Pleomorphomonas sp. T1.2MG-36: one gene and its partner. The protein of the gene in region 1 binds, or shares a complex with, the protein of each later gene. Links are inferred from orthologs where the notes say so. Each region holds a gene or a part of one and is shown on either strand. Other genes may lie near its edges.

Region 1 (5,222 bases):
GCCGAGCCGATCCAGGAGCGCATTGGCGAGCATATCGGCGAGATCTATCGCAACATCCGGACCATCAGCTTTCTGCCCAGCGTTCGCCGCATGACGCCGACCAGCGCGACGATCAGCGACGACGCCCGGGCATCGATCCAACAGATCTACAACAACCTCGCCAGCAGCGTTGCCGTTTCCGAAGTCTATCTGATCCCGGGGCCGTTCGATCCGAGCCACGTCGACCCCGCCACCGGGAAGACCCAGGTTCCGGCCCTGATGCTCGACGAGTTGATTACCGACAGCGGCAAGCAGGCGGCCAGCGAGACTGCGGCGGCCAGCAGCGTCACTGGAGTACCCGAGGAGGAAGATCAGGAATACGCGTTGATTGCCAAGCAGATAGAGTCTTTCAAAACGCAACACTCCGATCTGGCGAACATTTCCGATTTGGCGATCCCATTGCAGTCCGGCCCCGAGGTCATCACCTGCGATAACTCGCAGATGACATCGGCAAGCGACGACAAGGGACGGTCGGGACTGGTCTTCTCCGTGCCGATCTATGGCGTCGACAAGAAGGCCAGCGGCGTCGTATCGACGGTGATCCTGTCCAACGTCATCGGCGAAATGCTGCCAAGCCCCCATTTCGCGCTGGTCAATCCCGACTACGGCTACGTTGCCCTTCCGAAGGAAGCAGGCCAGGCCAACGCGTCTCTGGAGTTTGTCAAAAAGGGCATTCCCGACCCGGCGCTCATCGCCTCCTTCGTCGTTCCGGTGACCACTGCCGACAGCGAACACCCCTGGCTGCTGTGGGTCGGCCTGCCCAATGCCGAGTTCGACGCCAGCTCCGAAGTTCGAAACATACGCAACCAGTTCTGGGGTGGCCTTGCCGCGGACATTGCCGGAATGCTGGTGGCAGCGATCATCTGGTGGCTGATCCGCCGCAACCGGGCGCGTGCGGAAGCAAGCAAGTCCAACCTTCAGCGCAAGCTGGAGGAGCAGGCCCTGGAACTCTCCGAGGCCGAGCGCCTGCGCAACGAGGAACGGCTCGGCGAAGCAACGCAGAAACGGGAAATTCTTCGAAAAATGGCGCGGGAAGTGGAGCTGTCGACCGGCTCCGGCCTCGACCGTATCATTGAGGGAGCAGAGTCCCTCGAAACCCGGACGGCCGGCATGACGAACGTCATTGGCGACGTCCGGATCGCCTCCCAGCAGATCGCCGAGGCCGCGGAACGCTCGCACCGTCTCAACGCGACCGCCGCCAATCTGTCGGATCAGGTGATCGTCGCCATCAACGCTATATCCGACGACGTGCGCAGGAGCGCGGACGCCGGTCGCTCGGCGCTATCCTCGATGGTGGCGGCCCGCTCGGCTGTCGACGATCTGTCGCGCGCCGCCGCCGACATCGATCAGATTGCCGGGACGATCGCGACCATCGCCAAGCAGACCAATCTTCTTGCCCTCAACGCCACGATCGAGTCGGCGCGCGCGGGCGAACTGGGGCGAGGCTTCGCGGTGGTCGCCGGCGAGGTCAAAGCCCTGGCGTCGCAAACGGAAAAATCGACCTTCGAGGTTACGTCGAAAATCACCGAAATCCAGAACACGACGCGCCGTGTCGCGGAAGCGCTCAGCGATGCCGGCGCCACCGTCGAAACGCTGGGCGACACGACCGTCAACATGCTTGAGCGCGTTGACGGGCAGAGAGCGACCGTCGCCGACTTCACGGAAAAGCTGCGCGAGGCGCAAACGGCCGTCGCCGACGTCGGCAGCCGGATTGGCGCCATCAACACCGCCGTTGAAAGCACCTACACGCTGTCCTCCGACGTCACCGAAGTGACCAGAACGATCGAGCACTCCTCGCAGTCGCTGCGAGACGACGTTCCGAAGATCATCAAGGAGGCCATGGAGCGGGCGGATCCTCTCTCCGCGACGGCTGCCTGATCGGCTCATGCCACCCGGATCGATGGAAAAGAAAAGGCCCGGACGAACCGGGCCTTTCCTCAATTCTCGTGGGAAGCCAGAGAGGCTCAGGCGCCCTTGACGACGCTGCGGCCGGCGTACTTGGCCTGGCTGCCCAGCTCTTCCTCGATGCGGATGAGCTGGTTGTACTTGGCGATTCTGTCCGAACGGGCCAGCGAGCCGGTCTTGATCTGACCGCAGTTGGTGGCAACCGCGAGGTCGGCGATCGTGTAGTCTTCCGTCTCGCCCGAGCGGTGGCTCATGACGGCGGTGTAACCGGCCTTGTGGGCGGTCTCGACGGCGTCGAGCGTCTCGGACAGCGAACCGATCTGGTTGACCTTGACCAGGATCGAGTTGGCCGTACCGGCCTTGATGCCCTGGACGAGGCGCTGGGTGTTGGTGACGAACAGGTCGTCGCCGACCAGCTGGCACTTGCCGCCGATCTTGTCGGTCAGCTTCTTCCAGCCGGCCCAGTCGTCTTCCGACATGCCGTCTTCGATCGTGATGATCGGGTAGTCGGCGGCCAGCTTGGCGAGGTATTCGACCTGTTCGTCGATCGAGCGGACCTTGCCTTCGCCTTCGTAGTGGTACTTGCCGTCCTTGAAGAACTCGGTCGAGGCGCAGTCGAGGCCGAGGTAGACGTCCTTGCCGGGCTTGAAGCCGGCCTTCTCGATCGAGGCAACGATGAAGTCGAGCGCTTCGACGGCTGAGCCGAGGTTCGGAGCGAAGCCGCCCTCGTCACCGACGTTGGTGTTGTGGCCGGCCTTCTTGAGGCCCGACTTCAGGGTGTGGAACACCTCGGTGCCGATACGAACGGCATCGGCGATGGAGTCGGCGCCGACCGGCAGGATCATGAACTCCTGGAAGTCGATCGGGTTGTCGGCATGGACGCCGCCGTTGACGATGTTCATCATCGGCACCGGCAGGATGTGGGCGTTCGGGCCACCGACGTAGCGGTAGAGCGGCAGGCCGGCGGCCTCGGCGGCGGCCTTGGCGACGGCGAGCGACACGCCGAGGATGGCGTTGGCGCCGAGGCGGGCCTTGTTCGGGGTGCCGTCCAGCTCGATCATGGCCTTGTCGACGGCCAGGAGATCCTCGGCATCCATGCCGGCGATCGCCTTGTAGATCTCGTCGTTGACGGCGGCGACGGCCTTGGTCACGCCCTTGCCGAGATAACGGGAGCCGCCATCGCGCAGCTCGACCGCCTCATGGGCACCGGTGGAGGCGCCCGACGGAACGGCGGCGCGGCCGAAGGAGCCGTCTTCCAGAACGACGTCGACTTCGACGGTGGGGTTGCCGCGGCTGTCGAAAATCTGGCGACCGACGATATCGATGATGGCTGTCATTGTGCGATGCACTCCCAGTTGGATTGGGGTCGAATTCCTCAGAGAACCCGAGCGTTCTATAGACCGTCAGTGTGACGCTGCAAAGATGCGAACTGGCACGGATGTCAAGATTGTAATTGGTTTAGGTGAACCGTTTGACGACAGTTCGAATCGACTTGTCCGGCCGCGTCCAGAAGACCCTTTTCGGACGGGGATTGGAAGAGGGCATGGCCGCAGCCCGGGATGGGCGGTGCTCGAAGTTGCCCTCGTTTCCGCCTCGCCATTGAACCCATGGCCCGCACCGGAGTTACAACTTTGGTCGCGGCCATCCCGCCGCGGGGGCCATTCTCCCCTTCCTTCGGCGGTGTATCGCCGGTTTTCAGCCGAACTTACAATGGGTTGAAGGCGAACTTTCTTGACCCCGCGAGGTCCTCGACCATGCTTGCCACTTCACGGCCTTCGCCGGGATCGTCGTCACGAAAAGTCGGAGAGCATCATGGCCAGTCATCGCGTCGTCGTCGTTGGAAGCGGGTTCGCCGGTCTGCAACTGGTGCTCGACCTCAAGGGCGCTCCGGTCGACATCACGCTGATCGACCGGCGCAATCACCACCTGTTCCAGCCCCTGCTCTATCAGGTGGCGACCACGCTGCTGGCCACGTCGGAAATCGCCTGGCCCGTCCGGCGTCTGTTCCGCGACCGGCCGGACGTGAAGACGATTCTCGGTCATGTCACCGGCGTAGACAGACAGGAGAAGACCGTGCGGCTGAGGGACGGCACCATCGTGCCCTACGACACGCTGGTGCTGGCCACCGGCGCCCGCCACGCCTATTTCGGCCACGACGAGTGGGAGGCCTTCGCGCCGGGCCTCAAGACGCTTGAGGATGCCACCACCATCCGGCGGCGCGTGCTGCTGGCCTTCGAACGGGCGGAACTGGAAACCGATCCCGAGACGCGGCAGGCCTTGCTCACCTTCGCCATCATCGGCGGCGGCCCGACCGGCGTCGAACTTGCCGGCATCATCGCCGAACTGGCCCATCGCACGCTGGTCGACGAGTTCCGCTCGATCGACACGCGCAGCGCCCGCATCCTGTTGATCGAGGCGGGGCCGCGCATCCTGGCGGCATTCACCCCCGATCTGTCGCAGTACGGCGCCAAGGCGCTGGAGAAGCTCGGGGTGACGGTGCGGACCGGAGTGCCGGTGACGGACATTTCCGCCGAAGGCGTCCGCGTCGGCGAGGAGTTCGTGCCGGCGAGGACGGTGCTGTGGGCGGCCGGCGTTCAGGCCTCGCGCGCCGCCGAGTGGCTCGGCGCACCGGCCGACCGGGCCGGACGGGCCATCGTCGAACGCGATCTCACCGTTCCCGGCGCGGCCGATATCTTCGTGATCGGCGATACGGCGTCGGTGACGACGGCCGATGGAAAGCCGGTGCCGGGCGTGGCGCCGGCCGCCAAGCAGCAAGGCGCCCACGTGGCGCGGGTCATCCGAAGCCGACTCGCCGGCAAGCCGGAGCCGGGGCCGTTCGCCTACCGGCACCAGGGCAACCTGGCGACCATCGGGCGCAGCGCCGCCGTCGTCGATTTCGGCCGGATCAAGCTGAAAGGCGCCATTGCCTGGTGGGTGTGGGGCATCGCCCACATCTATTTCCTGATCGGCACCCGCAGCCGCTTCGCCGTGGCCTGGAGCTGGCTGTGGATCTTCATGTCCGGCCAGCACTCCGCACGCCTCATCACCCAGAAGGAGACGCTGAAGGACGAGAACGGCCGGTAGAGAAGTTCACACGGGCTTTTCGGCCAGCACGAAGCGGGTCATGCCGGCGCCGAGCCGGTCGGTCGGGCGGCGGGTGAAGCCGAACTTCTCGTAGAAGCCTTCCTTGCCCTCGGCAGCCATCAGCCCGATCGTGGCGCCATGCGGCGCCCGCCTCAGCACCTCGTCGAGCAGCGCCTCGACGATCAGCCGGCCGA
Region 2 (4,311 bases), 210 kb from region 1 along the record:
TGGGCTCGAAGCCAATTTTCCGCGCCGACTGGGGTCGGGACTCGTTCGCCTCATGGCGGTCGTCGGCGTGAGACACTTCCGGCAATTCCGAATGACATCGGATGCTTGTTGAAGCTCCCTTGAGGTGGCTGGTCCCCGAACGACAAGGCCGCCCCAGGGGACTGGGGCGGCCTCGATCGAACTTTGCTTGGGCTCGTTCCTCAGAAGAAGGAGCGGCGCTGCCACCAGCCAGTCTTCTTCGGCTGATTGGGGTCGGGTTCCGGTTCCGGCTCGGCTTCCGGTTCGGGTTGCCGCACCGGCTCGTTGGCCTCGACCGACTTCTCGACCAGTTCCGCGACGCTCTCAATCGGCGCATGGATGGGCGCGGCGATCTCAGCCGTTTCTTCCGGAGCCTCTTCGGTCTCGCTTGCCAGCGTCTCGACGGGTTCGTCGTTCAGCACGCTCGGGGCGGCGACCACTTCCACTTCCACATCGCTGGCGTCGACAACGGGCTCGGCTTCGATGTCGTTGATCGCCACCTCAGCGGGAGCCGACTCGCCGTCCTGGGTGGCAGCGGTTGCCTCTGCTCCAACGTCTTCCTCGAGCTGATGCCGGCGGCGACCGCCGCGACGGCCGCGACGACGCGATCTGCGGCGCTGCTCGCCCTCACTCTCGCCCTCGGCGCGTACTTCGCCCTCGTCTTCCTCGGAGGTGTCGTCGTCACCTTCGGTCGACGGCTGCTCGGCGCTCTCGCCGGTCGCGTCCTGGCCCTCGCCGTTGACGGCATCACTGCCGTCGGTCCGCCGACGCCGACGCCGACGCCGCTTGCGGCGGGCATCTCCGTCGCCACGCTCTTCGCGCGACGACTGAGCCTTCTCAGTCTCCGCTTCCTCGTCGTCCTCTTCCTCGATCTCCTCGTCGATCTCCTCGTCGTAGGGCTGGACGCTTTCCGGCGTCAGCGTCGGCGCGGGCGGCGGCGGGGCCGGGTTGAGGATGATCTCGCCACGCTCGACGGCGAAGTGCTGCGATCCGAGGTGTTCGTCGGCAGCGATGATGATCGTGAGGCCGAAGCGAGCCTCGAGATCGGACAGATGCTTGCGCTTCTGGTTGAGGATGTAGAGCGCTACCGCCGACCGGGTACGAACGGTCAGGTGATGCGTCACCCCCTTGATCAGCAGGTCTTCCAGCGAACGCAGAACGTGTAGCGCCACACTTTCGGTGGAGCGGACGATGCCGGCGCCGAGGCAGTGCGGGCAGAGCTCGGTGGAGCCTTCCAGAACGCCGGTGCGGATGCGCTGGCGGCTCATTTCCATGAGGCCGAAGTGCGAGATGCGGCCCACCTGGATGCGGGCGCGATCGTTCTTCAGGCAGTCCTTGAGCTTGCGCTCCACCGCCTTGTTGTTCTTGGCCTCTTCCATGTCGATGAAGTCGATCACGATGAGGCCGGCAAGGTCACGCAGACGGAGCTGGCGGGCCACCTCCTCGGCGGCTTCGAGGTTGGTGGCGAGCGCCGTATCCTCGATGTTGTGCTCGCGCGTCGATCGGCCGGAGTTGACGTCGATGGCGACGAGCGCTTCCGTCTGGTTGATGACGAGATAGCCGCCCGACTTCAGCGTCACCTGCGGCGAGAACATCGCATCGAGCTGCGGTTCTACGCCGAAGCGGCCGAACACCGGGATCGGGTCGCGGTAGGGCTGGACGTTCTTGGCATGGCTCGGCATGAGCATGCGCATGAAGTCCTTGGCCTCGCGATAGGAGTCTTCGCCGGCAACCAGGACTTCGTCTATGTCCTTGTTGTAGAGGTCGCGGATCGAGCGCTTGACCAGCGAGCCTTCCTCGTAGACGAGGCTCGGCGCCGACGAGCGAAGCGTCAGCTCTCGAACGTTCTCCCACAGACGCAGGAGATACTCGAAGTCGCGCTTGATCTCGGTCTTGGTACGGGCGGCGCCGGCCGTGCGCAGAATGACGCCCATGCCTTCCGGCACGTCCAGCTCGTGGGCGATTTCCTTGAGGCGCTTGCGATCCTGCACGTTGGTGATCTTGCGCGAGATGCCGCCGCCACGTCCCGAATTGGGCATCAGCACCGAATAACGGCCGGCCAGCGAAAGATAGGTGGTCAGCGCGGCGCCCTTGGTGCCACGCTCTTCCTTGACGACCTGAACCAGCAGCACCTGCCGCCGCTTGATCACTTCCTGGATGCGGTACTGGCGCGCCCGGCGAACGCGGCGCTCCGGCACCTCTTCCAGCGCGTCTTCGGCGCCGACGCTCTCGACGTGCTCTTCCTCGTCGTCGCTGCCACCATGGTCTTCGCCATCGTCATTGATGGTCTCGACCGACTGGTCGTCGTGAATGTCGATGATGCCGCCGGTATCGGGCACCGGCACTTCGTCGTCGATCACTTCGATGACGGGCGTCGCCTCGTGGGCGCTCATTTCACCGGCCGGCTGCGGCTCGCCGTCCTCGGCGAACGCTTCGCTCACCGTCTCGGCGGGGCGCGAAGCCGCTTTCGCGGCCTGTGCGCGGGCCTGCCGGTCGCGGTGCATCCGGGCGCGCCGCTCGGCCTCCTCGCGCTCTTCGGCCTCTTCGGCTTCGATCAGCGCCTGACGGTCGGCCTGCGGGATCTGGTAGTAGTCGGGGTGGATTTCGGAGAAGGCCAGAAAGCCGTGGCGATTGCCGCCGTACTCGACGAAGGCCGCCTGCAAGGACGGTTCGACGCGCGTCACCTTGGCAAGATAGATATTGCCTCTGAGCTGCTTTCTAGTCGCCGACTCGAAATCGAATTCCTCAACGCGGTGTCCACGCACCACAACCACCCGGGTCTCCTCCGGGTGGGTGGCATCGATCAGCATCTTGTTGGCCATAAAGACTGACTCCCGGCCGTGTGCGCCCTCTGCACCGCCGCGACACCGCTGGGAGACTCCGAAGAGCCCTCCCTGGAATCGTCGCGCGCTGGAAGGGGCCGCACCGGCCGTCGATAAGGGGGATGGGAATGGGGAAGGGTGCCGGACCGACCGAAACCGCAAATCGAGAAGAGGCCGATGCTTTGCGCCATCCTGCCTCTTCGACGATCTGCTTTGGCCTCACGACTTTCACGTCCGGCACGTTCTTTCTTTTCAACACCGTCGTTCCTGAAAAGCCCGCTCGGCGAAAGCCAATACGGGGGAACGGCGACGAATGCCTTGTTGGGCGGCCTCAATGGCCGCGCACCGAAGCGCCGATCTTTTCGGTGGATCTACGGGCGTCCTCATATGCTTCCCGCTGCACGGCACGTGGCCGGGCGAAAAACAACAAGCGAAGGTCCGGGTTCCACGCATCGGCCGGAAAACCACACCGGCGGCTGCACAGACCTCTCGGCCCTCCGACTGCCGGTCATGATCCTCCCGCTTTTCAAGCAGGAGGCGAACCGGCTGGACGCTCTCAAGTACCGAGAGCAAGGATTCGGGCTCCGATCTCTTATTACTTGCGTGAAGTCCCATATGCAAGGCGATCAAATAGGCCGCCAATCAATTCCTCGCAATGTGAAGTGTTTGCCGATCCGAGCGCCCGGACTTACAAAATGGTTAACCAAATTGGTCTAGGTACTGGAGGATCACTGCCTCCGATCCACGGAAGAAGCGTCCGTGCGGAGAGGGGAGTTGCCATCTCGTCCGTCTGTGGCAGTTTGGGCCGCCCATGGGATCGTGGGAGCGATCATTTGACGACCGTTGCAAACCGCTTCGCAGTCTTTCTCCGCACCGTCATGCTGGCGGCAATGGCGCTTGCCTGCCTGACGGCGGGTGCGTTTGCCAGCGATCCGCCGGTGGCGACGGACGGCCGCGTCGTCGGCGACGAGAGCCGCACCCGTTTCGTGCTCGATCTTTCGGGGGAAGTCGATCTCAGCGCCTTCACCCTGGACGAGCCCTATCGTGTCGTCATCGACCTGCCCGAGATCGACTTCCGTCTGCCGTCCGGCACCGGCAGCACGGGGCGAGGTCTCGTAAGCGACTGGCGCTACGGACAGTTCGCGGCCGGTCGGTCGCGCATCGTGCTGGATGTCACCGGTCCGGTGAAGATCGACAAGGCCTTCGTGCTGCCGGCCGTGGAAAATCAGCCGGCCCGCATGGTTCTCGACCTGCTCAAGACGACCTCCGCCGCCTTCGAGGAGGAGCAGAGGAAGAGCCAGCTTGCTCGCGACGAGGCCAACCAGCCGGTCCAGAAGGCCGATCAGTTGCCGCCTCCCGATCGCAGCAAGCGTGAGAAGCCGCTGATCGTCATCGATGCGGGCCACGGCGGCGTCGATGCCGGCACCGTTTCCGCCTCGGGCGTGCTTGAGAAGGATATCGTCCTGGCCTT

What was found. Proteins that work in one complex are often made in the same cells at the same time.
Region 2: the proteins of eno (region 1) and QQZ18_RS07230 are in contact, whole or in part, in a solved structure (PDB 2FYM), measured with the Escherichia coli proteins. The link is inferred for Pleomorphomonas sp. T1.2MG-36 from one-to-one orthologs.

What each region holds. Positions count from the first base shown.
Region 1 is NZ_CATNLY010000012.1:260,578-265,799, forward strand. The notes cover bases 1,143-4,026. They hold eno (phosphopyruvate hydratase), read right to left. Parts: upstream 3,282-4,026; coding sequence 2,004-3,281; downstream 1,143-2,003. Other genes in these bases: QQZ18_RS08070 (methyl-accepting chemotaxis protein), read left to right, coding at 1,143-1,917; QQZ18_RS08080 (NAD(P)/FAD-dependent oxidoreductase), read left to right, coding at 3,757-4,026. Outside these bases: more of QQZ18_RS08070, read left to right, coding at 1-1,142; more of QQZ18_RS08080, read left to right, coding at 4,027-5,028; QQZ18_RS08085 (GNAT family N-acetyltransferase), read right to left, coding at 5,035-5,222. UniProt on the Escherichia coli protein: Catalyzes the reversible conversion of 2-phosphoglycerate (2-PG) into phosphoenolpyruvate (PEP). It is essential for the degradation of carbohydrates via glycolysis.
Region 2 is NZ_CATNLY010000012.1:47,554-51,864, reverse strand. The notes cover bases 1-3,143. They hold QQZ18_RS07230 (Rne/Rng family ribonuclease), read right to left. Parts: upstream 2,841-3,143; coding sequence 201-2,840; downstream 1-200. Also shown: QQZ18_RS07225 (N-acetylmuramoyl-L-alanine amidase), read left to right, coding at 3,674-4,311. UniProt on the Escherichia coli protein: Endoribonuclease that plays a central role in RNA processing and decay. Required for the maturation of 5S and 16S rRNAs and the majority of tRNAs. Also involved in the degradation of most mRNAs.